Regions from separate parts of the Actinoplanes sp. NPDC051494 genome, predicted to be linked through region 1. Evidence: riboswitches for the same ligand, from Rfam matches in the RefSeq annotation. Region 1 holds a riboswitch; each other region holds the start of a gene.
The links. A riboswitch is a leader RNA that binds a small molecule or an ion and turns the genes downstream of it on or off. The one in region 1 is predicted to bind cyclic di-AMP.
Positions count from the first base shown of each region.

Region 1 (7,203 bases):
CAGCGTGGTCGGGATCGTGCGCAGCGCGGAGTAGAAGATCAGCATGTTGTAACCCACGAACTCCCAGGTCACGATGTTGCCGATCGAGGTGAGGATCAGGCTCGGCGACAGCGGGTCCGGCAGCGTGATGCCGAACGCGTCGTTGATGTTGCCGACCAGGCCGAACTGGGTGCCGTAGATGAAGCCCCACATGAGCGTGGCGACCACGGCGGGCACCGCGTACGGCAGGAAGATCGAGATCCGGAAGAAGCTCTTGCCGTACAGCCGCCCGCTGTCGATCGCGAGGGCGACCAGCAGGGCGATGAACAGCATGATCGGGACCTGGACCACCAGGAAGATCGACACCCGGCCGACGGCGGACCAGAAGTTCGCGTCGGTGAGCGCCTGCTGGTAGTTCTCCAGCCCGACGAAGGAGTTGCCGCCGATGAGCCGGTTCTTGAACAGGCTCAGGTAGATCGAGTAGGCGATCGGCGCGAGGAAGACCAGAGCGAAGACGGCCATGAACGGACCGACGAACTGCCAGCCCCTCCAGGACCGGCGTCTTGGTACCACGATGTCGGCCACGTGACGTCCCTTCTTCCGACAAAGTATGTTTACGTAAACATCATGCTCCGCCGCACGTCACTCTCCCAGACCGGGGAGCGATTGTTACGTGAAGGTGAATACCGTGATGTTAACGTAAACATCGTGGTGATCGTTACACCAAGATCGCCGGTCGTCAAGAGGAGCCGCAGGTCATGACCACAGGGTCGCGACGCAGGCCGGGACGGGGCGTCTCCATGGCCGACGTCGCCCGCCTCGCCGGGGTCTCGTCACAGACGGTGTCCCGGGTCGCCAACGGACACCCCAGCGTCGTCGAGTCGACCCGGCAGCAGGTGCTCGCCGCGATGCAGCAGCTCGGCTACCGGCCCAACAGCGCGGCCCGGGCGCTCAAGCGCGGCGAGTTCCGCACGCTCGGCGTCATCCTGTTCACGCTGGCCACCACCGGCAACAGCCGCACGGTCGAGGCCATCGCGGCCCACGCCGCCCAGCAGGGGTACGCGATCACGCTCATCCCGGTGGCGGTGCCGACCCAGGACGGGCTGCTGGGGGCGTTCACCCGGCTCGGCGAGCTCGCGGTCGACGGCGTCGTGGTGATCATGGAGGTGCACCTGCTCGACGCCGCCAACCTGACCCTGCCGCCGGGCATGCAGGTCGTGGTCGTCGACTCCGACGCCGGTGAGCGTTACCCGGTCGTCGACACCGACCAGGCCGACGGCGCCCGCCAGGCCACCCGGCACCTGCTGGAGCTCGGCCACGAGACGGTCTGGCACGTCAGCGGGCCGGCCGAGTCGTTCGCGGCCGGTCGGCGCACCCAGGCCTGGGCGGAGACCCTGCTCGCGGCCGGACGGGCCGTGCCGCCGCCGCAGCTGGGCGACTGGACCGCGGAGTCGGGATACCGGGCCGGGCTGGTCCTGGCCGCCGACCCGTCCTGCACCGCGATCTTCGCCGCCAACGACCAGATGGCGCTGGGCGTGCTGCGCGCCCTGCACGAACGCGGCCGCGCCATCCCCGGCGAGGTCAGCGTCGTCGGTTTCGACGACCTGGCCGACTCGCACGCGTTCTTCCCCCCGCTGACGACGGTCCACCAGGACTTCGCGGAGGTCGGCCGGCGCTGCGTGGACGGCCTGCTGCGCCAGATCCGCGACCAGCCCGGCCGGCTCGATCAGCCCGGCCAGCTCGATCAGCCCGGCCACCCGGGGACCGACCTCGTCCCCACCCGCCTCGTCGTGCGGGACAGCACCGCGCCGCCGCCCGCACCGCCTCGTTGAGGGGGTCCGGTCGCCTACGGGGGCAGGCGACCGGACCCGGTTCACTCAGACCGCGAGACGCTGACCCACGAAGATCAGGTTCGGGTCGCTCACCGCGCCGCTGTTGAGCTGGTAGAGCCCACGCCAGCCGCCCGGGACGTGCTTGGCGTTCGCGATCTTCGCCAGGGTGTCACCGGACCTGACCACATAGGTACGGCCGGTCGCCTTGACCGACGTGGAGCGGGTGCTCTTGTGCGCCTTCGTACGGCTGCTGGTCGTGCTCTTCTTGCGGGTGCTCGTGCTCTCGGTCTTCTTCTTCGCCGTGCTCTTGCTCACCGAGGAGCCCGACGTGTTGGTGCCGGAGTACGACTTCGACGAGCCGGCCTTCCTGCCGCAGACCGGCCAGGCACCGATGCCCTGACCGGAGCGGACCTTCTCGGCGATCCGGATCTGCTGCGACTTGCTGGCCTTGTTCGCGGTACTCGCGTACTTCGTGCCGCCGTACGCCTTCCAGGTGCTCTTGCTGAATTGCAGGCCACCGTAGTAGCCGTTACCGGTGTTGATGCTCCAGTTCCCACCGGACTCGCACTGTGCGATGGCGTCCCAGTTCACGCCGGACTTCGCCTGCGCCGCGCCGGCCGAACCGAGCAGGAGGCCGCCACCGGCGGCTCCCGCGACGATCAGGCCGAGACTACGGCTGCGCAGGGATTTCTTGCGAACGTGGTGCTTTGCCATGAAGTTTGACCCTCCACGCCTGCGAGGTCAGCTGTCGGGTTCGGGCCGAGGAGCCCGGCCGCGGTGTGCGGCTTCACCCCGAGGCGCGCCGTGCGGCGCGCCGGAAAACCTGTGGGTCCCCCGCTTCCTGCCTTGAGGTTGAGGTCCCGGTCCGGTCGGTGGCAGGACTCGGCGTTACCGACCGCGGGGCCCGCGTCAGCGGACTGGCCGACGATATCCACGCCCCAAGGGCGGACAGCAAACTTCTGACCCCGAAAGGTGAGCTTGTCTACACCCCAGGGGTCCCCCGTGAATGTGGAGAAAGGCGGACAGATCACCGCACCGCAGGGAGCGTCGGCAACAGCGCGACACGCAGGCCGAGCCGCAACGCAGCCAGTGTCAGGGCGGTCGAGTCGGAGGTGGTGTCGAGGTCGGCCGCGTGAGTGGGCTCGCGCAGACCGAACGCGTACCATCCGCCGTCGGTCGTCGCTCCGATCACCACGTCGAAGTTCCGCAGGAGATCATGAGCGTCCCGCATGAGCTGCGGGGTCATCTCGGGTGTCTCCACAGTGATCATCAGGAAGTCGCTACGGCGGTACACGCTGGGGGCGGCGCAACGGAAGAACCGGGTCATGCCGATAAGTGGCCGGAACCCGTCAGAAAGTTGCCACGCTCAGCAGGAAATCCACTCCGTGACCGTGGTCACTTCCGCGAGCACCTCCGGGAGCGGTGCGACGCCCAGGCCAGGGCCGTCCGGGACCCGCAGATGACCGTTCTCGAGCTCGAACGGCTCGGTGATGTCGGTCTCGAAATACCGCCGCGACGCGGACGTGTCACCCGGCAGGGTGAACCCCGGCAGCGCGGCGAGAGCCACGTTCGCCGCCCGCCCCAGGCCGGTCTCCAGCATGCCACCGCACCACACGGGTACGCCGTGAGCGGCGCACACGTCATGGATCCGGCGCGCCTCCAGATAACCACCCACCCGGCCGGGCTTCACGTTCACGATCGCGCAGGCGCCCATGCTGATCGCGGCGGCCGCGGTCCGCGCCGATGTGATCGACTCGTCGAGGCAGATCGGGGTGCCGATCATCCGGGCCAGCTCGGCGTGCCCGGCCACGTCGTCCTCGTCGAGCGGCTGCTCGATCAGCAGCAGCCCGAACGGGTCCAGCCGGGCCAGGTGCCGGGCGTCACCCAGGGTGTACGCGGTGTTCGCATCGACCTGGAGCAGGACGTCGTCACCGAACCGCTCACGGACCGCGCGGACCGGCTCGACGTCCCAGCCGGGCTCGATCTTCAGCTTGATCCGCAGGTATCCCTCGGCGAGGTAGCCGTCGACGGCGTCGAGCAGTTCCGGCACCGAGTCCATGATGCCGACCGAGACACCGCAGGGCACCCACTCGCGTACGGCGCCCAGCTCGCGCCCGAACGAGCGGCCGGCCGAGCGCAGCTCGGCGTCGAGGACCGCCGTCTCCAGCGCGGCCTTCGCCATCCAGTGCCCCTTGAAGCCGGACAGCGCCCGGCCCACCGCGTTGCCGTCCAGCCGGGGCGCCGCGGCCAGCGTCGGCACCAGGAAGCGGCGCAGCACGTCCGCGGCGGCGTCGACGTACTCCGAGGAGTAGCGCGGGTCGCTCATCGCGACACACTCGCCCCAGCCCTCGGCCCCGTCGGTCACCACCCGCACCAGCAGCACGTCGCGGGCCGTCTCGGTGCCGAACGACGTCCGGAAAGGACTGACCAGCGGCATGGCGACCCGCCGCAGCTCGACCCCGGTGAGTTTCACGCGCCACCCCGCATCACGTAGCCGCCGAGTCGGTCGAATCCCGCGAAGCGGTAACCGTCGGCCATCAGTCCGGTGAGGACCTCCCGCACGTCGGTCCGCCACCGCCGGGCCGCGGCGGGATCGGTGCCCCGCAGCCGCTCGACGTCCTCCGGCACGGCGACCAGCACCTTGTCCCCCTTCATCGGCCCGCGCTCCCCGGCGCGGTCCAGAGCCGCCACCCCGTCCGCCGCGGTGCCCCGCAGCGGGGTGGCCCCGCTGACGTCCCAGCGGACCAGCAGGCGGTCCGACGGGCCCGCGTCGTTGAGCCGGTCGTGCATGGACCCGTAGAAGTCGGGGAGGTACTCGACCGGCTCCGCCCCGAGCTTCGCCAGGTTGAAATACGCGTTCCGGGCCACCAGCGGGTCGAACGTCCACGTGATCGCGATGGCCCCGCGCTCGCGCGCCCATCTGCGCTGGTGCTGCTTCAGGGCGTAGCCGGCACCCCGGCCGGCCGAGCCGGGCACCACGCCGGCGACGTGGCTGTGCAGCTCGGCCTCGTCCGGCGGGCCGAAGAACCCGACGCAGCCGCCGACCAGCACACCGCCGTCGTAGGCCCCGGCGACGTAACCGCCGGCCTTGGCCAGCGCCCGCAGCAGTTCGGAGCCGAGCATCGGCGCCGGCTCGTCGTTCCAGATGCCGCCCAGCATCCGGTCCAGCGCCTCCAGGTCGGGGAGCGCGGAGAGGGTACGCACCTCGATGCTCATCGAGACAGCAGATCGCTGATCAGGCCCGCGATCAAGACCGCACGCGCGGGGAGTTCACCGACGATCACGTGCTCGTCGTCGGCGTGGGCGCCACCGCCGACCGCCCCGAGACCGTCGAGGGTCGGCACCCCGATGCCCGCGGTGAAGTTGCCGTCGGACCCGCCACCGACCGCGGCGGCGGTGGGCGCGGGCAACCCCAGCCGGGCGGCGACCCCGGTGGCGCGCTCGAACAGCGCCGCCGTCGCGTCCGGGCCCATCGGGGGCCGGTTGGGGCCACCCTGGATCTCCAGCCGGGCCCCCGGTAGGACCGGGCGCAGCGCGTGCACCGCGGCGTCGACCCGGCGTTGCTCGGTGGCGTCCCGGACCCGTACGTCGACCGCGACCTCACCGAGCGCCGGGACCGTGTTCTGCGAGGTCCCGGCGCCGAGCAGGGTCGGGGTGACGGTGGTGCCGCGGGCCGGGCCGGCGAGCGCGGCCAGGGCGAGGATCTGGTGCGCCAGCTCGACGGTGGCGTTGATCCCGAGCTCGGGCTCCAGCCCGGCGTGCGCGGCGCGGCCGTGGACCAGCACCCGGTAGCGCGAGACGCCCTTGCGCCCGGTCTTCAGCGCTCCCCCGGCGGCGGCCGCCTCCAGCACCAGCGCGGCGGCGCATCCGGCCGCTTCCTTCTCGATCAGGTCCCGCGACGTGGGCGATCCGATCTCCTCGTCACACGTGATCAACAACGTCACGCCGCCGAGATCGATCGTGTCCCCGACGGCCCGTCCGATATCCGACAGATCATCGGTGGAACGCACCATATCGGACAGTTCGGCCAGGGCGTGGAAGGCCAGCACCAGCCCCGCCTTCATGTCGACACAGCCCGGGCCGCGCAGGATCCCACCCCGCACCCCGTACGGGAGAGAGGTGAGCGTGCCCACCGGCCAGACCGTGTCGTGATGGCCCAGCAGGAGCACCCGGGACGGCCCGGCGCCGAGCCGCCACCGCAGGTGGACCCGGTTGTCGACGGTCAACCGCTCGGGTTCGGCACCCAGCAGCCGGGTGCCCAGCGCCGCGACGGCCTCGGTGCTAGCGGCCAGCGCGACCGGGTCGCTCGAGGGCGACTCACAGCGCACCAGCCGCTCGATGTCCGCCACCATCGATGGCAGCCGGGCGGTCATCCGGTCCCGCAGGCTCATACCCGGTCATCCTACGGGGCCAGGGGGCGATAGTGTGCTAACCCGTGACCCGGCCCCTACGCCCCGGTGACCCCCACGAGCTGGGCGGTTACCAGATGTTGTCGCGTCTCGGCGAGGGCGGCATGGGCGCCGTCTTCCTCGGCCGGGACGCCACCGGACGACTGGCCGCGATCAAGGTCATCCGCCCGGAGTACGCCTCCGACGACGAGTTCCGTGGCCGGTTCCGCAGCGAGGTCACCCGCGCCCGGCAGGTGCCACCGTTCTGCACCGCCGAGGTCCTCGACGCCGACCCCGAGCACGAGACCCCCTACCTCGTCGTCGAGTACGTCGACGGCCCCAACCTCGCCGAGGTGGTCGAGGAGAACGGCCCGCTCACCGCCGGCAGCCTGCACAGCGTCGCGGTCGGCGTGGCCACCGCGATCGCCGCCATCCACGGTGCCGGGGTCATCCACCGCGACCTCAAGCCCCGCAACGTGCTGTTCTCCCTGGGCACCCCGAAGGTCATCGACTTCGGCATCGCCCGCGCGGTCGAGATCACCAGCAAACACACGCGTACGGACCAGATGGTCGGCACGGTCGCCTACATGGCCCCGGAACGTTTCGACGCCGACAGCAGCGCCACCGGCCCGGCCGCCGACGTGTTCGCCTGGGGCGCCGTCGTCATGTACGCGGGCACCGGGCGTACCCCGTTCGCCGGCGACACCCCCGCGGTGACCGCCGCGAAGATCCTCACCCAGCCACCCGACCTCGACGGCCTGCCGGACCCGCTGCGCGGCGTCGTGGCCCGCAGCCTGGCCAAGGACCCCCGCGAGCGCCCCACCGCGTACGAGCTGCTCGACCTGCTCCTCAACGCGGACCAGGGCGGTGAGCAGACCCTCGCGCAGCGCCCCGAACTGCTCGAGGCCGCCGAGGCCGCCCGCCGCATCCGCCCACCGGCCCCGCGCCGCACCGGCCGGGTCGCCCTCGTCGCGGCCGCCGTCGCGGGACTGCTCCTGGCCGCC
Region 1 is NZ_JBITDZ010000014.1:172,259-179,461, reverse strand. Features, by position in the region: gene ACIA6A_RS36375 (carbohydrate ABC transporter permease) at 1-501, opposite strand, end outside; gene ACIA6A_RS36370 (LacI family DNA-binding transcriptional regulator) at 780-1,811, shown strand; gene ACIA6A_RS36365 (transglycosylase family protein) at 1,857-2,525, opposite strand; cyclic di-AMP (ydaO/yuaA leader) riboswitch at 2,527-2,709, opposite strand; gene ACIA6A_RS36360 (DUF2064 domain-containing protein) at 2,839-3,138, opposite strand; gene menC (o-succinylbenzoate synthase) at 3,178-4,284, opposite strand; gene ACIA6A_RS36350 (GNAT family N-acetyltransferase) at 4,281-5,027, opposite strand; gene ACIA6A_RS36345 (M20/M25/M40 family metallo-hydrolase) at 5,024-6,202, opposite strand; gene ACIA6A_RS36340 (serine/threonine protein kinase) at 6,247-7,203, shown strand, end outside.

Region 2 (7,203 bases), on a different contig from region 1:
GTACGAGGTGGAACCACTCGACTCCACCGCCCGGCTCATCCTGCAGTCCGAACTGGTCGCCAACGAGCAGCTCCCGGTCAGCAGCAAGGACCCGCGCGTCGCGGCCGTCCTCGACCACCCGCTCGAGGCCGAGGAGATGCTGGAGCAGCGCACCGGCGGCCTGCTCGTGCACCGCACCAAGGCCAGTGACCTGCGCATGGCCGCGGCCATGGAGCACCTGGTCGAGGCGCCCGGCAAGCACGCGGTGACGACCGAGGGCCACCCGGACTGGCTGCGCACCACCGTCGCCTGCAAGCTCGAGCCGGGGCAGAAGCTGCGGGTCGTCAAGCTGGCCGCGTACGGCTGGTCCAGCAACCGTTCTCTGCCCGCCGTGCGCGACCAGGTCGGCGCGGCCCTCGCCAGCGCCCGCCTGGACGGCTGGGAGGGCCTGCTCGAGGCCCAGCGGGAATATCTCGACGAGTTCTGGGACCACTCCGACGTCAAGGTCGAGGGCGACCCCGAGGTGCAGCAGGCGGTCCGTTTCGGACTCTTCCACACCCTGCAGGCCGGTGCCCGCGCCGAGCAGCGCCCGATCGGCTCCAAGGGTCTGTCCGGCCCCGGCTACGACGGCCACACGTTCTGGGACGCCGAGACGTTCGTGCTCCCGGCCCTGACGTACACCCAGCCCAGCGCCGCGGCGGACGTCCTGCGCTGGCGCCACTCGACGCTGGACCTCGCCCGGGAGCGCGCCCAGACGCTCGGTCTGCAGGGCGCGGCGTTCCCATGGCGCACCATCCGCGGCCAGGAATGCTCCGCGTACTGGCCGGCCGGCACCGCGGGCTTCCACATCGGCGCCGACATCGCCGACGCAGTCCGCCGCTACGTCTCGGCCACCGGCGACTACGACTTCGAACGCGAGGTCGGCCTGGAGCTCCTGATCGAGACCGCCCGGCTCTGGCGCTCGCTCGGTCACCACGACCGGCACGGCCGCTTCCACATCGACGGTGTCACCGGCCCGGACGAATACACCGCGGTCGTGGACGACAACGTCTACACCAACCTGATGGCGCAGCAGAACCTGCACGCGGCGGCGGACGCGGCCAAGCGTCACCCCGACCTCGCGCGCAAACTCGGCGTCGACGACGAGGAACTCGCCTCCTGGCGCGACGCGGCCGCGGCGGTCCACATCCCCTACGACCGCGAGCTTGGGGTGCACCAGCAGTCCGAGGGCTTCACCCGGCTCGCCGAGTGGGACTTCGAGAACACCCCACCCGAGGCCTACCCGCTGCTGCTCAACTACCCCTACTTCGATCTGTACCGCAAGCAGGTCGTCAAGCAGGCCGACCTGGTCATGGCCATGTACATCCGGGGCGACGCGTTCACCCCGGAGGAGAAGGCCCGCAACTTCGCCTACTACGACGCCCGTACGGTCCGCGACTCGTCGCTGTCCGCCTGCGTCCAGGCCGTCATGGCAGCCGAGGTCGGCTTCACCGAGCTGGCCCACGACTATCTCGGCGAAGCGGCCCTCATGGACCTCCATGACCTGCACCAGAACGCCCGCGACGGTGTCCACGTGGCCTCGCTGGCCGGCTCCTGGATCGCCCTCGTGGCGGGCCTCGGCGGCATGCGCGACTACAACGGGCAGCTCTCCTTCGCCCCGCGCCTGCCGAGCCGCATCAACGCCCTCGAGTTCTCCCTGCTCTGGCGCGGTCTGCGACTCCGGGTCGAGGTCACCCCGCAGGAGGTCACCTACTCGCTGCGCAACGGCGGCGGCTCGGCCCGCCTCGACCTGCTGCACCACGGCAAGGGAGTAACGGTCACCCAGGTCAAGCCGGTGGTCCTGCAGATCCCGCCGCCGCTACCGACCGGGCCGGTCCCCACACAGCCCGCCGGTCGCGCGCCGGTCCGTAGGGCGGCGACGCTTTAAAGATCCATGTCGTAGCTCGGTGGGGGGTGACGGACCGTCGCTCCCGCCGAGGACGGGCCGGGGCCCAGCATTCGCTGGCCCTGGCCCTTCTTTGTGCGTGAGTGGGGTAAACCGGGCCCGGGGTGCAGGGGGCCTGAGCTGCTGGCGCATCGGGCTGGGCTCTTTGCCGGTGAGCAGCGGATGGTTTTCGGAGCTACCACGTTTCGGGAGTCCGCCCAGATCATGGCTCTGGGCATCGACCCGAATCCGCTTGATGAGTGGTATGTCCGGTTGATGGAGATGCCTGCCACGGTGATCTCGTCGACGTTGGAGGACACGTTCGGGTGGCCGGACGCGACCATCGTGAGCGGTGACGCGGTGGATGTGGTCGCGCGGCTCAAGGCGGAGTCGGATGTGCCGTTGCGGTCGCCGGCCAGTTTGTCGCTGAACTGGGCATTGATGGCCGCCGGTCTCGTGGACCGGGTGCAGGTGACGATTTTCCCGGTCATCTCCGGGCGGACCGGGACCAGCCCGATCCTCGGGGGTGCGGGGGATTTCGACCTCGAGCTGCTGGAGAGCCGCACGCTGGACGGTCACACGCAGGAGCTGGTCTATCGGCCGGCCGCGCGGGTGGCCAAGAACCTCGGGGCCATCTCGCAGTAGCTGTCGGTGAGGAGTTCGGCGATCTCGGTCCAGTCGGTGTCGTCGCCGAGCCGGGCGCCGGCGACGTTGCGGCCCCAGTCGGCGCGGAAGAACGGTCCGTCGCCGGCGGTCAGGCCCAAGAGGTCGTCGGCGGGCACGCGGAACGTCATCATGGTCGGCGACATGCCGTCGACCAGGTGCTGGGCGTAGACCTTGTGACGCGCGGGGTCGGGCACGTAGACATGGGCGAACGTCCGCTTGCGGATCCGCCAGCGGACGCCGATCCAGGCCGGTTCCTCGTACGTCTCCGGCAGGTCCCCGCAGATCGGTCGCAGCCGGTCGAGGATCTCCGGTGGCACATCTCCAGGGCCGGACATGGCCCGACAATACCGGCCGCCGACGGCCCTCAGCGCGCTTGACCGAGCAGCAGCACGATGGTTTCCCGCACCGCCGGGTCCGGCTCGGCCCGCAGATGGTCGCCGAGGACCCGCCGCCGGTGCGGGGGAAGCTCTCCCCAGAGGGCGCGGGGAGACATGAGGACGGCCGCGAGCGACCGCACGCCGGCCTCGCGGTCGGTGAGCGCGGCGGACAGCAGGTCACGGCCGCGTTCGCCCTGGGCGGCCAGCGCCCGCAGGATCATCTCCCGGACGGCCGCATCCGGTTCCGTCGACAACGCCCCGACCAGCACCTCGGGCAGCCCCGCACCCGGCGCCGGATACGTGATGAACGTGCAGGCCGCAGCACGCCGCCGGGCCGCCAGCGGATCCTCACGCAGCGTCGCCACCAGCGCAGCCTCGTCGCCCGCCATCTGGTTCGGGAACCAGGTCAGATCACGGTGACCGGTGAGCACAAAATCCAGCCACCGCTCGTACCAGGCAAGAAAGCCGGGGTCGGAGTAAAAACGCGGCGCGAAGCACCCATCGGCGTTGACCTCGACGAGCCGCCCCCGGTCAGGACCGCTGACCACGAGCAGGGTGTAGTCACTGCACCCGCCGTGGACGACCGTGATCGCCCCGGAGAAACCCGCGACCGGGCGGAGCCACGTCGCCATGGGCAATAGGCCATATTGCGGCCCGGACCCGCCGTGGCCGATCTGGGTGACGAACTCGCGGAACTCCGCCGGTAGCCGGACACCGAGCTGATCCTCGAAGCCTGACAATTCCCGCTCGGTCAGCGGAGGGCCGAGCACGGCCCGTTCCGTCGAAGGTAAAGCTACGATCTTGGCCCTGATCCGGGCGATCCCGCCGTCCACAGCAACTTCGTTCACGAGAAGGTCGTGGTCGGCCATAATGATCCGCCATGGACCTGGACGACTACCAGCGGGGCGCTCTGCGCACCGCCGCCCCGCGAGACCGCCGTAACGAGCTGCTGCACCTGGTGCTCGGCCTGGTCGGCGAGTCCGGCGAGGTGGCCGAGAAGTTCAAGAAGTGGGTCCGGGACCAAGACAGCGACGAATCCCGACTGGACCGGGCCGGCATAGCCAAAGAACTGGGCGACGTCCTCTGGTACGTAGCCGTCCTGGCCGACTACCTGGACCTGTCCCTGGACGACATAGCCACCACCAACCTGGCCAAACTGGCCAGCCGCCAAACCCGAGGCCGCCTGTCCGGCAGCGGCGACAACCGCTGACCCAGGGTGAAACAGCCCGGCCCCCACTCCGCGAGCAAGCAAGCGAAGCAGGGGCCGGGTCAGCACACGAAGAGACGCCTAGAGCATCGACACGTGCACGTGGTCGGTGTGATCACTGGGCCCGTGATAAGACTTCCACCCGGTGACCGGGAACCAGATCATCTTGTTCCAGATGACGTACAGAATGCCCAGGTTGTCCGCGTTACGAACGAGGAACGCCATGAGGTTGTTGCCGTACTCACGGGTGTCCTGGTTGTGCCACGGCGCGAACCCCGACTTCTGCAGGGACCAGTCGCAGGCCCGGCCCTTGGGATGTTCGAACGGCCCGCCGTTGCGGTGACATCCGACAAACCGATTGAATCCGGCCTTCTTCACTTCTTTGTACATATGCAAGGTCCGGGCCGTGATGCAGCCGCTGGTCGTCGGGTCGGTGACGCTGCAGGATTCGCCGGCGAAGTCGCCGTCCGCGTCGCGGGGGGCCGGGGCCGCCTCGTCGCTCTTGGCGTTGACGAAGCCGCCGGTGACCGTGTCGCCGCCGACGAGGTTGAGGGCCTTCTCGGCCGACTTCTTCTGCTTCTCCATCGCGACGAGGTTCTGCTTCTGCGACTTGACCTCTTGGTCGAGCTGCGCCTTCTTGGTGGCGACCTCGTTGATGGCCTCGTCGAGTTCGTGCAGCTTGTGGTCGTTCCTGGAGTTGATCTCCTCGAGGGAGATGGCCTTGTCCAGGAACAGGCCGGGGGAGCTCGCGTTGAGCAGGAAGCCCATCGTGGTCACGCCGCCGGTGCGGTACTGCTGGGCGGCGACCGCGCCCACCTGGGGCAGCAGGGCGTCGCGCTTGTCCTCGGCGGCCTTCACCTGCACGGTGAGGGTGGCCTGGGCCTTGGTCGACTTCTTGACCGCGGTCTTGGCCTGCATGTATCGCCGGCCGGTGCTGTCGAGCAGGTCGTTGAGTTGCGGGTTGTCGTCGCCGTCGTCCGCGGTGGTCTCCCCGCCCGGGGCGGCGCTAGCGGGTGCGCCGGGCGTGACGACCATGGTCACCGCGACTAGCGAGGCCAGGGCGAGAACGAGCCACCGGCTGGGTCGTGCCGTCATCCATGTTCCTTCCACGTTGCCGCCTACCGAGTTAGCTGACGGGTTCGGGACGGAAGCGATCCCTACCGCTGATGGGGGTCAGCGGATTCACCCCAATTACCTGGTGGTTCCCCGGTTCGTCGCGTGACGATTGAGCGGTGGTCCGCCGGCGCCTTTGGGGCGGCACCTTCTTGGCACGACCGGCGGAAAGCTTACCTGAACTCCGTCGGCCCTTCAGTGCTCGCGACCCCGGCAAAACTGTTACGGCGCAACGACTTTACGTGACCACTCGTTGGGCTGACGCAGGTCAGGGCCCGTAACGGCACATCAAAGTGAGTCGTTGCATTCTCTCCGTAGTCATTTCACGGAATGTGTTCGCACGACCGCGCTGAGTACGACGACTGTCAATACTGGAAATCGATGGGTAGTGTTCGTCACGGTTCCATCACGGAGCCGCCGCCTAATCGCCGCGAGGCGAGCCGGGGACCCACCAGGTAATTGGGGTGAATCCGCTGACCCTTATCAGCGGTAGGGGCCACTTCCGTCCCGAACCCGTCAGCTAACTCGGTCGGCGGCCGACGGAAGGAACGTACGTTGAGGGTCGACCCTGTCCGCAGGCGATTAGCGACCGTTCTGGCGCTGCTCGTCGCGACCACCGGACTGGCGCTGGCCGGTCCGGGCGCGGCCTTCGCCGCGCCGCCACCGCTGGCCGCGCCGGGGGATTCCGGTGACGACGGCGAGGGCGGTTCCAAGTCGCTGACCGATCAGCTCGAGGACGCCTCGAAGGGCTTCGTGGAGGCCCAGGAGACGCTCGAGGGTTCCAGGAAGCGGCAGCAGACGCTGGTCACCAAGCTCAAGGAGCTCGATACCGAGCTCGGCCCGCGGCAGGCGGCACTGGACGACATCGTCCGGCAGTCGTACCAGCGGGGCCGGCTGGGGCCGATGGGCGCGCTGCTCACCGCGTCGTCGACCGGCACGATGATGGACCGGGCGGAGACGCTGGAGACGATCGCGGTCAAGCAGGACCGCGCGGTCCGGGACCTCAAGGACGCGAAGACCCAGCAGGAGCAGGCGAAGACCGCGATCGACGTCGAGATCCGCAAGCAGCAGGCGCAGGTCACGGTCATGGCCAAGCGCAAGACGCAGGCCGAGAACGCGTTGAAGACGCACAACGCCAAGGTTGCCGCCGCCAACGCGGCGAAAGCGGTCGCCGAGACCGGCAGCAGCCCGGCGGGCAACAGTTCGACGGCCGAGTCGGCGCCCCGCAACTCCGACGGTTCGCTGGTGTCGGAGTCGTGCAGCATCGACGATCCGACCTCGGGTGGCTGCATCACCCCGCGCACCCTGCACGCGATGAAGCAGGCGCAGGCGGCCGGCTTCACCCGCTTCGTGGCCTGCTTCCGCACCCAGAACAGCGGTGAGCACCCCAAGGGACGGGCCTGCGACTTCGCCGCCGACAAGACCGGCTTCGGCGGGGTGGCCACCGGCAGCAGCAAGACGTACGGCAACAACCTGGCCGACTATTTCATCGACAACTCGAGCCGGCTCGGGGTGTTGTACGTGATCTGGTTCAACCGGATCTGGTTGCCGAGCAGTGGCTGGAAGGCGTACTCCGGAGGTAACGGCGACCCGTCCAGCGACCACACGAACCACGTGCACCTATCTATGAGATAGGTCACAGCGAAGGGAAAGGGGGCGGCCACCGGCCGCCCCCTTTTCTCACTTCTTGACGTACGCCTCGTATTCCTTCATGACCTGGTCGGTCGGGCCGTCCGCGCGGATCAGGCCGGACTCCAGCCAGATCGAGCGCTCACAGGTGTCCCGGATCGACTGCTCGCTGTGGCTGACCAGGAAGACCGTGCCGGCCTCGGCGCGCAGGTCGCGGACCCGCTGCTCGCTGCGCTTGCGGAACTTCGCATCACCGGTGGCCAGCGCCTCGTCGATCAGCAGCACGTCGTGCTTCTTGGCCGCGGAGA
Region 2 is NZ_JBITDZ010000006.1:208,425-215,627, forward strand. Features, by position in the region: gene ACIA6A_RS22540 (glycoside hydrolase family 65 protein) at 1-1,906, shown strand, start outside; gene ACIA6A_RS22545 (dihydrofolate reductase family protein) at 2,000-2,548, shown strand; gene ACIA6A_RS22550 (MmcQ/YjbR family DNA-binding protein) at 2,497-2,904, opposite strand; gene ACIA6A_RS22555 (SMI1/KNR4 family protein) at 2,934-3,794, opposite strand; gene ACIA6A_RS22560 (nucleoside triphosphate pyrophosphohydrolase family protein) at 3,827-4,156, shown strand; gene ACIA6A_RS22565 (coiled-coil domain-containing protein) at 4,235-5,248, opposite strand; cyclic di-AMP (ydaO/yuaA leader) riboswitch at 5,254-5,395, opposite strand; cyclic di-AMP (ydaO/yuaA leader) riboswitch at 5,675-5,817, shown strand; gene ACIA6A_RS22570 (coiled-coil domain-containing protein) at 5,822-6,901, shown strand; gene ACIA6A_RS22575 (ABC transporter ATP-binding protein) at 6,947-7,203, opposite strand, start outside.
Region 2: it holds a riboswitch for cyclic di-AMP, as region 1 does, so the genes downstream of both, ACIA6A_RS22570 (coiled-coil domain-containing protein) here and ACIA6A_RS36365 (transglycosylase family protein) in region 1, are expected to answer to the same signal.

Region 3 (7,203 bases), on a different contig from region 1:
CCAGGGCGTCCAGGGTGAGCGCGTCGACCTCCGCCCCGGGGTAGCGGACCCGCAGGTGGAACGCGAAGGCGGACGGGCGGGGGCCGTGGGCCGCGGCCAGGGGAAGGTATCCGGTGTCGTCGATCAGCACGTCGTCCACATCTCCGATCACCGCGTTCGCGTCCGCGCTCGCGTGGAAACGGGCCGCCATCTCGCGCAGCGGCCGGTAGGCCTCGGGGGCCAGCAGGATCACCAGCAGGGCCGCGCCGAGTTCCATGTCGCCGCTCGCCACCCGCAGCCCGGCCTCGACCGCGATGAGGCCGACCGACAGGGTGCCCACGAGGTCCAGGGCGGTCGAGGAGAGGAACGCGACGCGCAGTACCCGTACGGTGGCGGTGCGGTGTTTGTCCGTCATGTCCCGCACGACGGCGGTCTGGCGGTCCGCGCGGCCGAAGACGCGCAGCGTGCCCAGGCCGCGGACGACATCGAGGAAGTGGCCGCTGAGACGGGCGTCGGCGACCCATGCCTCGTCGGCGCGTTTCTGGGTGGCCCAGCCGACCAGCGCGCCGAGGATCGGCAGCAGCGGCAGGGTGACCAGGGCGATCAGTGCCGAGCCGGGGTCGACCGACGCCATCGCGAGCAGCACCGCCGGGGGCAGCACGACGCCGAGGACCAGGGCGGGTAGATATCCGGAGAACCAGGGGCGCAGCGCGTCCAGGCCGGTGGTCAGCGTGGTGATCAGGCGGCCGGTGCCGAAACTCGCGACCCAGGCCGGGCCGTGGCGCAGGGTGGCGGCGAGGGTGGCCCGGCGCAGTTCGCCGGTGACGCGGGCGGCGGTGCGCTGCGCGACGACCTGTTCGGCCCAGGTGAGGCCGGCGCGCAGGACGAACGCCGTGGCCAGCAGGGCGATCGCGTCGCGGCCGGTGACGACGCGGGCCAGGGCGACCGCGAGGAGCACGGTGGCTGCCGCCTGGCCGGCGCCGATCAGGGACAGGACCCCGATTCCGGTACGCCCGGAGCGCGCGTGCCGTAGCAGCCGCGGGTCGACCGGGCCGCGCGTGGTCACGAGGGGACCCGGGCGCTGGCCACGCGGCGGCGGAAGACCCAGTAGGAGAACGCCTGGTAGACGACGACACCGGGGAGCACGACGACGCCGACGACGGTGATCAGCTTCAGGGCCGACGGGGTGGCGGCCGCCCCGGTCATGGTCAGCGACCAGGCCGGGTCGAGCGTGCTGCGCAGCACCACGTCGCCGTGGTAGGTGAACACCGCGACGACCGCGGTGGCCGCCCCGAGGGCCGTACCGGCGAAGGTGAGCGTTTCCCGGCCACCCCGGGCGGTGAGCGTGACGCCCAGCAGCAGGACCGCGACGGCCAGGGTGACCGGGGAGCCGGTGGCGATCCCGGCGACCGCGACTCCGGCCGTGCCGGCGCCGGCGAGCCGGACCGTCCACCGCTTCGCCCGGTCGTGCACCGGGCCGGTGGTGCGCAGGGTGAGGAAGGCCGCGCCGATCAGCAGTGCGCCGAGGAGAGCGAGGGCGGCGCCGGCCAGTGCCGGGCCGGAGGTGAGCGGGCCGAGGCTGCGGCTCACGCCGGTGCCGGTGACCTGGCCGTCGGCGCCGAGCGCGAGGCCGTGGGTGAACACGCCCAGGACCGCGCCCCAGAGCAGCACGATGCCGGCCGAGCTGGCGGCCAGGGCGGCGTCGCAGCGGCGGCGGAAGCGTTCCCCGTCGCCCTTGCCGCGGAACTCCAGGGCCACGCCGCGGATGGCGAGCAGCAGCAGGATGGCGACCATGGGCAGGTACAGGGCGGAGAGCAGGGCGGCGTACCAGTCGGGGAACGCGGCGAACGTGACGCCGATCGCGGCGACCAGCCAGACCTCGTTGCCGTCCCAGAACGGGCCGACGGTGCGCACGATCGCGCCGCGTTCGTGGTCGTCGCGGCCGAGGACCGGGCCGAGGATGCCGACGCCGAAGTCGAAGCCCTCGAGGACGAAGAACAGCACCCAGCAGAGGACGACGAGTGAGAACCAGAGGGTGACCATCGGTTGCTCCTAGTAGACGGGCGCGTCGGCGCGCTCGGGTGCGGCCTCGGCCGCCGGTGCCAGCGGCTGGCGGGAGAGGTGGCGGATCAGCCGGTACCAGACGACCGCGACGATGCCGTAGATGAGCGCGAAGCCGATCAGGGACGCGATCACCTCGGCGCGGGTCAGGCCGGGGGAGATGCCGTCGGCGACCTTGGAGATGCCGAACGCGATCCAGGGCTGGCGGGCGGTCTCGGTGAAGACCCAGCCGATCGAGTTGGCCGCGGTGGGCAGCAGCGGGATCAGCGGCAGGAAGCGGATCAGCTGGCGGTCGTACCATCGCCCGGGCTCGCGGCCCTTGCGGGTGACCCAGAGGTAGTAGGCCGCGACGAGCATCGCCACCATGCCGATGCCGATCATGAGGCGGAACGACCAGAACGCGACCGGGATCATCGGGATGTAGCTGCCCGGGCCGTACTGGGCGACGTACTGCTCCTGCAGGTTGTTGATGCCCTGCACGGTGGAGTGCGGGTCGCCGGTGGCCAGGATCGACAGCAGGTACGGGATGTCGACGGTGAAGAACGGTTCGCTGCCGTCGAGCTTGCCGAGCGCGAACGCGGAGAACGGCGCGCCGGTGGTGGTCTCGTACAGGGCCTCGGCGGCGGCCATCTTCATCGGCTGGACCTCGGTCATGACCTTGCCGAGGTGGTCGCCGGTGATCGCGGTGAATGCGCCGCCGGCGACGGTCAGCCACGCACCCAGCCGGGCGAGCGTACGGAATCCGGCCTCAGCGGTCGCCTTGAACCGCCAGACCCCGATGGCCAGCAGCAGCGAGCCGCCGACCATGACCGCCCCGGCGAGGGTGTGCGGGAACGCGGCGAGGTTGACCTTGTTGAGCAGCAGTTCGCGGAAGCTGTCGAGGTGCGCCCGGCCGGTGACCGGGTCGAGCGAGTACGCGACCGGGTGCTGCATGAACGAGTTGGCGGCCAGGATGATGAACGCCGACAGGACCGTGCCGACGGCGACGATCACGATGGTGGCGGCGTGCACCGTGCGCGGCAGCCGGTCCCAGCCGAAATACCACAGCGCGAGGAACGTGGCCTCGAGGAAGAACGCGAGCATGCCCTCGATCGCGAGCGTCGGGCCGAACACGTCGCCGTAGAACCTGGCGAAGCTGCTCCAGCCCATGCCGAACTGGAACTCCTGTACGAGGCCGGTGACCACGCCGACCGCGAACGTGACGATGAGCAGCTTGCCGACGAACTTGGTCAGGTCGCGGTACTTGTCGTTGCTGGTGCGCAGCCAGGTGAGGTGCAGCCCGGCCGCGGTGGCGGCGAGGCTGATCGACAGCGGCACGAAGAAGTAGTGGTAGATCGTCACGACCGCGAATTGCAGCCGGGTCAGGTCGAGCACGTCCACGGATGGCCTCCTCTACGACGTCCCGTAGTAGATACTACGCGTCGTAGTACGACGCCGTGCAGTAGAGTGGGTCACATGGCACTGGGCGACCTCGAACGCGACATCATGCGACAGCTGTGGGACGCCGCCGAGCCGCTGACCGTCCGGCAGGTCCACGAACGGCTCAGCGGTGAGCGCGGGCTGGCGTACACCACGGTGATGACCGTTCTTGACCGTCTCGCCAAGAAGGGCGTGGTCACGCAGCAGAAGGCCGACCGGGCCTACCGCTACGCACCCGCGCAGTCGCGCGAGGAGATGACCGCGGCGCTCATGCTCGACGCGCTCGGCACGGCCCCGGACGACGCGGCCCGCGACGCGGCTCTGGCACACTTTGTCGGGCGGATCGACCCGTCCGCCCTGGAAGCCGCGATCGAGGCTGCGAAAAGGAGACCGTGACCGCACTGCTGCTCGGCGCGCTGGGGCTGACCCTGTCGCTCGCCGTGCCCGGGATCCTCGCCCGCGCCCGCTGGACCGCCCGCGCCCCGGCCGCTGCGGTCGTGCTGTGGCAGAGCATCACGCTCACCGGCATCCTCTGCGCGCTCGGCGTGGTGCTCGCCGGCCCCCAGGAGCTGGTCGACGAGCTCGGCTCGGGCAAACCGGCCGGCGCCGCGGCCCTGATCGCCGCGCTCGGCGTGGCCACCCTGATCATCATCCGGCTGCTGGTGTCCCTCGCCGGGGTGAGCCACCGCTCGCGGACCCGCCGCGCCCGCCACCGCATGCTGGTCGACCTGCTCGACACCGCCGAACGCCACGGCGAACTGCCCGCCGAGGTGCCCGCCGGCCTGCGGGTGCTCGACGGCCCGCTGCCGTTCGCCTACTGCCTGCCCGGGCGCCGGCCGCGGGTGGTGCTCAGCGGGGGAGCGCTGCGGGTGCTCGGCACCGACCAGGTCGCCGCCGTGATCGCGCACGAACAGGCCCACCTGCGGCACCGCCACGACCTGGTCATGGAGTCCTTCACGGCGTTCTACCGCGCGGTGCCGCGCCCGTTGCGCAGCCGGGCCCCGCTCGACGCGGTGCACCTGCTGCTGGAGATGACCGCCGACGACGCCGCGCGCACCCGGGCCGGCGCCGGCGCGCTGCACTGCGCCCTCCAGGTGCTCGGCGACGCGGTCAGCCCGGACGCCCCCGACGAGATCGGGGCCGGTGCCGCTGAGGAACGCCGCCGTCGCCTGGACCGGCTGACCGGCCCGGACCCCCGGTCGGTGGCGGTCACCGTGCTGGCGTCCACCTCGGCGGTGTGCCTGCTGGTGCTACCCACGGTGATCCTGGTCGTACCCTGGCTCGACCGTGCGTTGATGGCCTGGCCGCTTTAATCCTTCATTAATTACTGTCCGTCACTGGGTCTTACGTGCCGTTGATGGTGGTAAGGCCGGGTTCAAATCACGGAAGATCCGGAGTACGGTGGTGCCCGGCTCGTCGGTCCCCCCTCGTCCGAACCCGGGCGAACTGACGGGTCACCGCCTAATCGTCGTACACGAACCGGGGACCCACGATCCTCTGGGGTGAAGCCGCAGCACGATCGCGGCCGGACGCGCTTCCCGTCCGAACCCGACAGCTAACCCGGTCGGCGGCTGAGGGAAGAAAGGACACAGCACCTACGTGAAACGGATTGGGGCGCCCCGCGCCGCAGTTCTGCGCAGTCTGCTCTGTGTCGTCGCCGCCATCGGGGTCGTGCTCGTACCCACGGCGGCGAACGCGACGCCGGCACCCTCGACCATCGAGAAGCAGATCGATGAACAGTGGAACAAGCTCGAGCCGCTTATCGAGCAGTACAACAAGGTGCACGGTGAGCTCGGCAGCAACCGGGCCCAGCTGAAGAAGATCGACAAGAAGCTCGCACCGCTGGAGCTCGAGGTCGATCTCGCCATGTCGCAGGTGGGCGCCATGGCATCCGACGCGTACATGCGGGGATCCCCCGGCGCGCTCGAGTCGATGGTCGTCACCGGGTCGCCGACCGGACTGACCGAGAAGCTCATGTTTCTCGACCAGCTCGCCCGGCGTCAGCAGCAAGAGGTGGCGGGCGTCGCCAAACTGCGCGACAAGTACGCGAAGCAGAAATCGGATCTGGCCACCCTGACCGACGCGGTCGCGGCCCGGGACAAGGACCTCGCCACTCGCAAGGACCAGATCCAGAAGAAGGTCGACGACCTGCAGGAACTGCGGATCGAGGCCTACGGTGCGTCCGGTGTCGACGATGGACCGCTGAAGCTCGGCCCCTGCCCCGCGACCTACTCCCAGGAAGCGGGCAACCGGGCGGCGCAGAAGGCTTGCGATCTGATCGGCAAGCCGTACATCTTCGGCTCCGCGGGCCCGACCGGGTACGACTGCTCCGGGCTGACCCAGGTCGCCTGGCGCACGGTCGGTGTCTCCCTGTCGCACTACACCGGCAGCCAGATCGGTGCCGGTCGCAGCGTCAGCCGGTCGAACCTGAAGGTGGGGGACCTCATCTTCTACGGCAGCCCGGTGCACCATGTGGCGATCTACGTCGGCGACGGCAAGATCGTGCACGCCCCGCACACCGGGGACTACGTCCGGATGGCGGACATGGACCGGCCGGGTACCCCGGTCGCCTACCGCCGGCCGGGCTGACACCCCCGTCGTAACCCCTGAGGAAGCCGCCACGGTCGTGGCGGCTTCCTCTTTTTCGCTACCCTCGGGCGATGCTGCCGGACGTGTTCGTCGCCAATGTGGTCGGCAACTGGGGCGAGGCGGGGCGCCGCTGGCTGGATACGCTGCCGCGGACCGTGGCCGCGGTCGCGGGCGACTGGGAGCTGACCGTCGGCGAGCCGTTCCCGCTGACGTTCAACTGGGTGGCGCCCGTGCGCCGGGCCGACGGGTCCGCGGCGGTGCTCAAGGTGGGCGTACCCGGCTCCCCGCACCTGGCCACCGAGGCCGCCGCCCTGACCGGATTCGCCGGGGAGGGCGCCGTGCGCCTGCTCGCCCGTGATCGGGTGCGCGGGGCCCTGCTGCTGGAACGCGCCGAGCCGGGCACCACCCTGCGGGCCCTGGTCCGCGACCACGACGAACAGGCCACCGCGGTGCTCGTCGACATCATCCGCCGGCTGCACCGCCCCGTGGTGCCCGGCGTCGAGGACATCGCCGGCCGGAGCGCGGACTTCGCCGCCCACCTCGAACGGTATCCGGGCGACGACCCGCTGCCCCGCGAGCTCGTCGTCCGGGCCGCCGGGCTGTTCGCCGAGCTCTGCCAGGACGGTGGCCGGGTGCTGCTGCACGGCGATCTGCACCACGAGAACGTGCTCGCCGGCACCCGGGAGCCCTGGCTGGCCATCGACCCGCACGGCGTCGCCGGACCGCCCGGCGCCGAGCTCGCGCCGATCCTCTGCAACCCGCTGACCGGCGACGAACCGACCCTGGCCCTGCTCCCGCGCCGGGTCGAACAACTCGCCGACGGTCTCGGCCTCAGCCTCGACCTGGCACGGGCCTGGGGCTTCGTGCTCGCGGTGCTCTCCGAGGTCTGGGACGCCGACAGCGGCCCGTCCACCCCTGGCCGGGCCCTGCGGGTGGCCCTGGCACTGCGCTCCTAGCTGACGTCCATCCAGGGGGCCTCGACCTCTTCCTCGACGTACACCGTGGCACCGTTGCGGCCGCGGCGCTTCGAGCGGTACATCGCGGCGTCCGCGTGGCGCATCAGGGCCTTGGAGTCCGAGCCGCCCGGGTACGAGATCGCCACGCCGACGCTGCAGCCCACGTCCAGCTTCAGCCCGGCCACCGACGCGTTGCCGG
Region 3 is NZ_JBITDZ010000005.1:98,905-106,107, reverse strand. Features, by position in the region: gene cydC (thiol reductant ABC exporter subunit CydC) at 1-1,045, opposite strand, end outside; gene cydB (cytochrome d ubiquinol oxidase subunit II) at 1,042-2,022, opposite strand; gene ACIA6A_RS19605 (cytochrome ubiquinol oxidase subunit I) at 2,032-3,420, opposite strand; gene ACIA6A_RS19600 (BlaI/MecI/CopY family transcriptional regulator) at 3,496-3,855, shown strand; gene ACIA6A_RS19595 (M56 family metallopeptidase) at 3,852-4,772, shown strand; cyclic di-AMP (ydaO/yuaA leader) riboswitch at 4,908-5,044, shown strand; gene ACIA6A_RS19590 (NlpC/P60 family protein) at 5,059-6,048, shown strand; gene ACIA6A_RS19585 (aminoglycoside phosphotransferase family protein) at 6,120-7,004, shown strand; gene ACIA6A_RS19580 (diguanylate cyclase domain-containing protein) at 7,001-7,203, opposite strand, start outside.
Region 3: it holds a riboswitch for cyclic di-AMP, as region 1 does, so the genes downstream of both, ACIA6A_RS19590 (NlpC/P60 family protein) here and ACIA6A_RS36365 (transglycosylase family protein) in region 1, are expected to answer to the same signal.

Region 4 (7,203 bases), on a different contig from region 1:
ACCGAATTCCTCGGCCATGCACTTCGCCTCGTCGACGGTGCCGTGCCGGGTCAGGTCACCGGCGATCAGCAGCGCGTCGGCGACGCCCGGCAACTGGTCGAGGGCGGGCCGGTAGCGGCCCAGGACGTCCTTGTCGACGTGGACGTCGCCCACGGCGGCGATCCGGATCATGAGATCTCCTCCACCTCGCTGGGGGCCGTGGCGCGCACGATGCCGATGTCGCACACGATCTCCACGTCCGGGAAGTTCGCCGTGATCTGCCGGCAGATCTCGTCGCGGCGCTCGGTGCTCTCCACCTCGCCGCCTAGCACCAGCAGATGCTCGCGGCGCTGCACGGTGATGCCCTGCTCGGACACCGATCCGTTCTCGGTCAGCAGCCGCTGGATCGCGGCCTGGTCGTACTCGTCGAGCTGTGCTGCCATCTCATCCCCCCACGGTCATACGGACGCTCTCGACCTGCGGGACCACGTCGAGGCGGTCCAGCAGCATCAGGAACGCTTCCGCGTACGGTGACTTGGCGGTCTCCTCGCGCACCCGGACCCAGTCGATCTGCTCGCGCAGCGAGCGGGCGACCGGCAGCCCGGTGGCGAAGTCGCAGTAATGCTGGCTGTAACTGAGCAGCTTGTGGATCATCAGCTGGGTCGCCGACAGCACCGGCATCTTGATCGCCTCGACCGACAGCATCGAGGTGTCCCGCAGCGTGGCATCGGTGACCGGCGACTCCACCGGGCGGTAGATCAGGTCCACCATCCGGCCCTCGTCGAACACCTTGACCAGCCAGTCCTCCGGCGGCTGCTCCACCTCGAAGCCCACCGCGGCGAGTTCTTCCAGCGCGCGTTCCTTGTCCTGCTCGCGGATCACGAAGTCGACATCGTGATCGCTGGAGTGCCCGCCGTGCGCGTAGACCGCGAAGCTGCCGCCGAGCGCGAACGGGATCTCCGACTGTTTCAGCGCGGCGGCGACCCTCTTGAGCGTGATGACCAGGCCCTCGTCCGCCCGATGCGGCATGGCGATCTCCCTGTGTGACAGTCGGTGTCCGGTTACAGACTTGAACGTCTACCCCGTGAGGCCACTGCTTAGACCTATTTTGTACGGCCTGAGCGCGGCCCACACGAGAACGCTTAGTGACAACCCGCGCTACTGTCGGTGGGTATGGTCCCCGGTCCGGTTCGCCACCGCCCCAGCTCCACCCCGTTGCGCGTGCCTCGCACCGTCGCACTCGTCGGCATCGACGGCTCCGGCAAGACGACGCAGGCCCACCTGCTCGCGGACGCTCTCGCCGACCGTGGACTCCCGGCCGTCTACCGCCGCAACGCCGGCGGCCGCCGCTGGTTCGGCCGGCTCGCGACCGCCCTGGGCCGCGCCGACGGTGACGCCCTGCTCGGCCGCCGCCCGATGCTCTTCGTCGAGGCGGTGCTGCGCTGGCTCGCGATCCTGCGCACCCTCGTGCGCCGCTGGTTCACCGGCGAGACGGCCGTCATGGACCGTTACGCGGTGTGTCAGTTCGCCAGCATCCGGGCCCGTTCCTCCCGTTCGGAGTTCTGGGCGCGGCTGGCCTACGGGCTGTTCCCGGAGCCGGACGTGACGTTCCTGCTGGCGGTCGACCCGGCGATCGCCTACGACCGGATCGAACGCCGTGGCTACGACCACGAGGAGATGGATTACCTCCGGGCCGCCACCGCCGCCTACCGCGCCCTGCCAGAATTCCCCCGCTTCGTGGTGATCGACGCGAACGGCACCCCGGAGCAGGTCCAGGCCGACATGCTCGCCCACCTGCCGGCCGTGGCCCGGTCGGCGGATCTGCTGACCCGGGCGCGCCCCCTGCTGGTGGCCACCGCGACGGTGGTCGCGGCGGCCACGGCCCTCACCTACCAGCTCGCCGAGGGTTTCTAGGCCCGTCCGTACACCGGGATCCGGGCGCCGCTGGTGGGGGCGGAGGCGTCACTCACCAGGAAGCCGATCACCGTCGCGATCTCGTCCGGGGTGACCCAGTGCGAGGTGTCGGCGCCGGGCTGCCCGGCCCGGTTGACCGAGGTGTCGATGACGCTGGGCAGCACGGTGTTCGCCCGTACCCCCTGCTTCTTGTACTCGACCGCGACCGCGTCGGCGAACGCCAGCACGGCGGCCTTGGCGGTGACGTATCCGGCCGCTCCGGGGAACGGGGCGAGTGCCGCCCGCGACGACACGAACACGACCGAGCCGCCGCCGGCCGTGACGAGGTGCGGCAGGGCGGCGGCGGTCATGAGGTACGTGGGACGCAGGTTGAGCCGCAGGATCGCCTCGAAGTCGTCGATCGGGGTCTCGTGCACCTTGCCGCCCATCGCGAACCCGCCGACGAGGTTGACGAGGGCGGTCAGCGGTGCCGAGGGGTCGCTCGCGGCGAACTCCGTGGCCGCGGTCACGTCCGCCGGCACTGTGAGATCCGCCTCTACACCGAGCACGCCCGCAGGGAGCCGGTCGAGGGTTCCGGGGCGCACCGGGGCGACCACGCGCCGGCCGGAATCCCGGAGCAGTCGCACGACGGCCCCACCCAGCCCACCGGTGGCACCCGTCACGAGCACGCTCTGATCTGTCATGGGCCCACGGTAAGGCTGTGTTCTACGTCACCGTGGAGGTGGTCATGGAACGCACCCCGCGGCGGCCGTCACCCATGCGGGGAGTCACCCGTGCGGGTTAGTGAACTGCGGCGCGATGTGCCGCATCGTGGCAGGTGGTCCCGATCCGTACGGCCTCCGCGCGCTTTTACCGCGAGGTTTTGTTTCATGCCCGGCGGCAACCTGTCGATGCAGCACATGAACCCCAGCGGCTACCTGGCCGTACTGGGTGGTGACGAGCGTCGCAAGGTTGGCCGTGATGCCCGTCGCTGTGACGAATGAAGGGCTGATGGTGTCATGTAACAGACCCGGGGTATCCGTTTGTCCGACGCATCCGACCCGGGGTGTGGCTCCGAATGTCTTCCGACCGTGACAGTCGGGGAGAGCCCTCAGAAAAGATGCAACGGGCTCTCAGGTGGCACTCAGACACTCGTGACACTTTCAACTCACCAGACGGAATCAGCGCAGCACATCACTTGTTGTGTAGGTGTCAGCACCGCAATGCACGAACTGCGGACGTTACGGGGAGGGCTGATGGACGCAGGTATTGCCCGTAACAGGGTTAGTGAAGGCAATGAGGGGACCGTGGGCAACGTGGAGAAGAGCACCGTGATGAGGACCGATCAGGTTGCCGAAGAGCGCGACCTCGTCGGAGTCTACCTGCACGAAATCTCCCGGACGCCGCTACTGGACGCTGCCAGGGAGGTCGAGCTCTCCAAGGCAATCGAGGCCGGCCTCTACGCCGAGCACCTGCTCGACACCGGTGAGGTCCGTCGCGGTGTGAGCCGGGAGGAACTGGAGCGGCTGGTCGTCGACGGCAAGAAGTCGAAAGACCTGTTCATCCGGGCCAACCTGCGCCTGGTCGTCTCCATCGCCCGCCGCTACGTCCGGTCCGGCATGCCGATGCTCGACCTCATCCAGGAGGGCAACACCGGCCTGGTCCGCGCCGTCGAGAAGTTCGACTACGAGCGCGGCTACAAGTTCTCGACGTACGCGACGTGGTGGGTCCGCCAGGCGATCAGCCGGGCGATCGCGCAGCAGGAGCGCACCGTGCGCCTGCCCGTGCACCTCGTCGAGGACGTCAACCGGATGCGCAACGTCACCCGCCAGCTCGTCCGTGAGCTCGGCGCCGACCCGGAGCCCGCGCAGGTCGCCGCCGCCCTGGGCGTGACCGTCGAGCGCGTCACCGAGCTCACCCGCTGGGCCCAGGACACCGTTTCCCTGGACACCCCGGTGGGCGACGACGGCGACACGAACCTCGGCGACCTGGTCGCCGACAGCGACGCGCCGTCGCCGGAGGAGATCGTGCTCACCGCGCTGGAGCGTCAGCGCATCGAGGGCCTGCTCAACCACCTCGACGACCGGTCCGCGGGCATCATGCGGGCCCGGTACGGCCTCGAGGACGGTCGCGAGCACTCGCTGACCGAGGTGGCGTCGCGTTTCTCGCTCTCCCGCGAGCGCATCCGCCAGCTCGAGATTCAGGCGCTCGGCCGGCTGCGTGAGCTGGCCCGGGCCGAGGGCCTGCAGGCCGCCTGACCTCTCGACCGACCACAAAGGCCGGTGCCCCGACAGGGGTGCCGGCCTGTTCCGTATCTGACAACGGCCGGCACTCCCTCGCGGGAGGCCGGCCGTTACCCGTTGGTGCGAAGGATCAGCCCACTCGCCCGTACGCGTACGGGGTCATGATGTTGATCGTCCGTTTCTTCACCGGGGCGCCGGCGTGCGACGCGTCGATGATCATGCCGTCACCCACGTAGAGCCCCACGTGCGCGAGACTGCGGTAGAAGACGAGGTCACCCGGCTTCAGCTCGGAACGGGAGACCCGGGAGGTGGCGCTGTACTGAGCCGCCGCGTTGTGCGGCAGCGACTTGCCCGCCGCGGCCCACGCCGCCGAGGTCAGCCCCGAGCAGTCGTAGGTGTTCGGGCCGCCGGAACCGTACTCGTACATGAGCCCGATGGCGCCGTACGCGAACGAGACCGCCGTGCCGGCGGAGCCCGCGATGTTCGGCACCGAGCCGGTGTACTTGGTGGCCTTCTCGGTCTCCCGGCCGTACGCCGCCTTGCGCATGGCGTACAGCTCCTTGAGGTTCCCCTCGATCTTCTTCTTGCGATCGGAGAGTTCCCTGACCTCGGCGGCCTGCTTGTCCTGGGTCGACTTCAACGCGGCCTGACGCTCGCTGTAATCCTGCGTCGTGGCCGTGTAGGTGTCGATGTCGCGCTGCCGGGTCCGGGACATCTGCTCCAGGATCGACATGCGGTCCATCAGGTTCGAGCTGCCTTCGAGGACGACGTTCATCGTGCCGACCTTGCCGGTCTTGTAGGCCGACGACGCGATGAGCTTCATCTGGTCCCCGGCGTCCGCGAGTGCTTCCTTCGCGGGCCCGAGCGACTCGGCGAGTTTCTTCTCCTCGGCCTTCGTCTTGTCCAGGCTGATCTTCATCTTGTTGTACGACTCGACGATGTCCTCGAGCTCGTCCGACGCCTTGGTGATCTTCTTGGTGATGTCACTGGACGAGGGTTCCGCGTGCGCGGCTGCCGGCGCGATGGAACCGGTGATGGCGATCGCTAATGCGGCGACCACCAGGGTGCGTAGCCTCATGCGGGCGTGTCGCAACGGTGCACGGCCTCTCTTCCGCTGAGCCGCCTACCGGGTTAGCTGACGGATTCGGGCGGGAAGAAGGCCCTACCGCTTGCGCGGATTCACCCCGGATGCTGCTCGGTGGGTCCCCGGTTCGCGGCAGGACGGACGCGGACCCCGGGGGACGGGGTGGTCGCGGTGCCCTGTGCGATTCGGCGGCGCTGGCCGGTGCCACCGAGGGCGTGGCTGCGGACCGGACCAACCGCATCAACTTAGCGGCGATCCACATTAAAACAAGAGCCCGAAGAGTGACTTGCGCCAATTATCACTTTTATTCGAATGATCCTGATAACGGAGCGCGTTTCAGCCGTTACTTTTCGCTTATTCTGCCATCGCGGGTTCCGCGTTCAGGGCCTCCGGGATCCATTTACGGGTGACCACCCGCTCCGCCCAGAACGAGAAGAACGGAATCGTGCCGGCCAGCATCACCAGCAGCATCCGCTTCAACGGCCAGCCGGCCCGCCGGCTCAGGTCGAACGCCGCCACCAGATAGACCATATAGAGGAACCCATGGAACGGCCCGATCGTGGCGACCACCGTGTCGTTGTGGCCGATGTACTTCATCGGCATGCCGACGATCACCAGGGCGATGAGGACCACCCCGACGATCCAGGCGATGATCCGGTAACGGGTGAGGGCTCCCTGCACGATCCACGTCCTTAGTTACTGGGTGTTGCCTTCTTGTATCCGGGGTAGTCGCCGGGCCGCGCGCCGGGGTGGGCGTTCAGCCAGGCCAGATAGTCGTTGTACGCGGCCAGCTCGGGGTCTTCCTCGGCCGGCGTCCGCTGGGCGGTGGAGACGCGCACGGGGCGGCGGATCGTCACGCGCTCCGCGTCGGCGGTCTCGATCTCCTCGGCCGGCTCGTCCCCGGCGGCCGGCCGGCCGCTCCGGAGCTCCTGCTGGACCTCGCGGAACCAGATGAATCCGACGAACAGCGCGAAGACCGGCCACTCGAATGTGTAGCCCCAGCTCAGGGCGTTGCCCTCGGTGGCGCGGCTGAATTGCCACCAGCCCAGCCCGAGGAAGCTCACGATCAGCACGACCGCGAACACGTGACGTGCGATCCACGCCGGGGTCCACAGCCCTCTCATGCCGTCGAGCGTACCGGCGTGGGTTTGGCGACCGACCGCACGGGCAACGGTTGCAGCAAGCGGCCCCGGCCGAGAGCAGCCGCGGGCCCTTGGGGAAGGAGAGATCATGCGCGAACCCGACGCCGATGATCTCCTCGGCACCGCGACCGGCATCGATCCGGCCGGCCTCGCCGACGAGGACATCATGCGCGAACTCGGCAGTCTGCACCGCACCCGGCTGGACACCCTGCGCCACGGCCCCGACGCGGCGCTCAGCACGCACCTGCGGCGCACGGCCGAGCTGGAGACGGAGTACCTGGCCCGGCATCCGGGCCGGGAGGTCGACCCCCATCGGCTGACCCAGGCACTGTAAAAACTGAAGGGACCCCCCATGCTTCCCTCGTTGCGCGGCCGGCTCGACCGGCTGCGGCGGCAGTACGCGCCCCACGAACACCGCCCCCTCGACGGATACGTCATGACGATGGGCGCGTTCGGTGCCCTGGCGGCCTCGCTCGCGGCGACCGCGAAGCTCACCGGCCGGCCGGTGCCCGAGCGGCCCGCGGTCGGCGATGTCGTGCTGATCTCCCTGGCGACGCACAAGCTGAGCCGGCTGATCGCCAAGGACTCGATCACCAGCCCGCTGCGCGCGCCGTTCACCCGTTACCGCGAGCCGGGCGGCAGTGGCGAGATCAACGAGGAGGTACGCGACCAGGGCAGCTCGCTGCGCCACTCGCTGGGCGAACTCGTGAGCTGCCCGTTCTGCCTGGCGGTCTGGGTCGCGACCGGGCTGACCGGGGGACTGGTGCTCGCCCCCAAGCTGACCCGCCTGACCGCGACGGTGTTCACGGCCACCGCGGTCTCGGACTTCCTGCAGATGGCCTATTCGGCGGCGAAGGAGGGT
Region 4 is NZ_JBITDZ010000011.1:285,512-292,714, forward strand. Features, by position in the region: gene ACIA6A_RS32460 (metallophosphoesterase) at 1-171, opposite strand, end outside; gene ACIA6A_RS32465 (hypothetical protein) at 168-422, opposite strand; gene ACIA6A_RS32470 (nucleotidyltransferase family protein) at 424-1,008, opposite strand; gene ACIA6A_RS32475 (dTMP kinase) at 1,153-1,893, shown strand; gene ACIA6A_RS32480 (SDR family NAD(P)-dependent oxidoreductase) at 1,890-2,576, opposite strand; gene ACIA6A_RS32485 (RNA polymerase sigma factor RpoD/SigA) at 3,129-4,130, shown strand; gene ACIA6A_RS32490 (C40 family peptidase) at 4,246-5,193, opposite strand; cyclic di-AMP (ydaO/yuaA leader) riboswitch at 5,221-5,349, opposite strand; gene ACIA6A_RS32495 (DUF3817 domain-containing protein) at 5,554-5,880, opposite strand; gene ACIA6A_RS32500 (hypothetical protein) at 5,892-6,323, opposite strand; gene ACIA6A_RS32505 (DUF6158 family protein) at 6,430-6,675, shown strand; gene ACIA6A_RS32510 (DUF1360 domain-containing protein) at 6,694-7,203, shown strand, end outside.
Region 4: it holds a riboswitch for cyclic di-AMP, as region 1 does, so the genes downstream of both, ACIA6A_RS32490 (C40 family peptidase) here and ACIA6A_RS36365 (transglycosylase family protein) in region 1, are expected to answer to the same signal.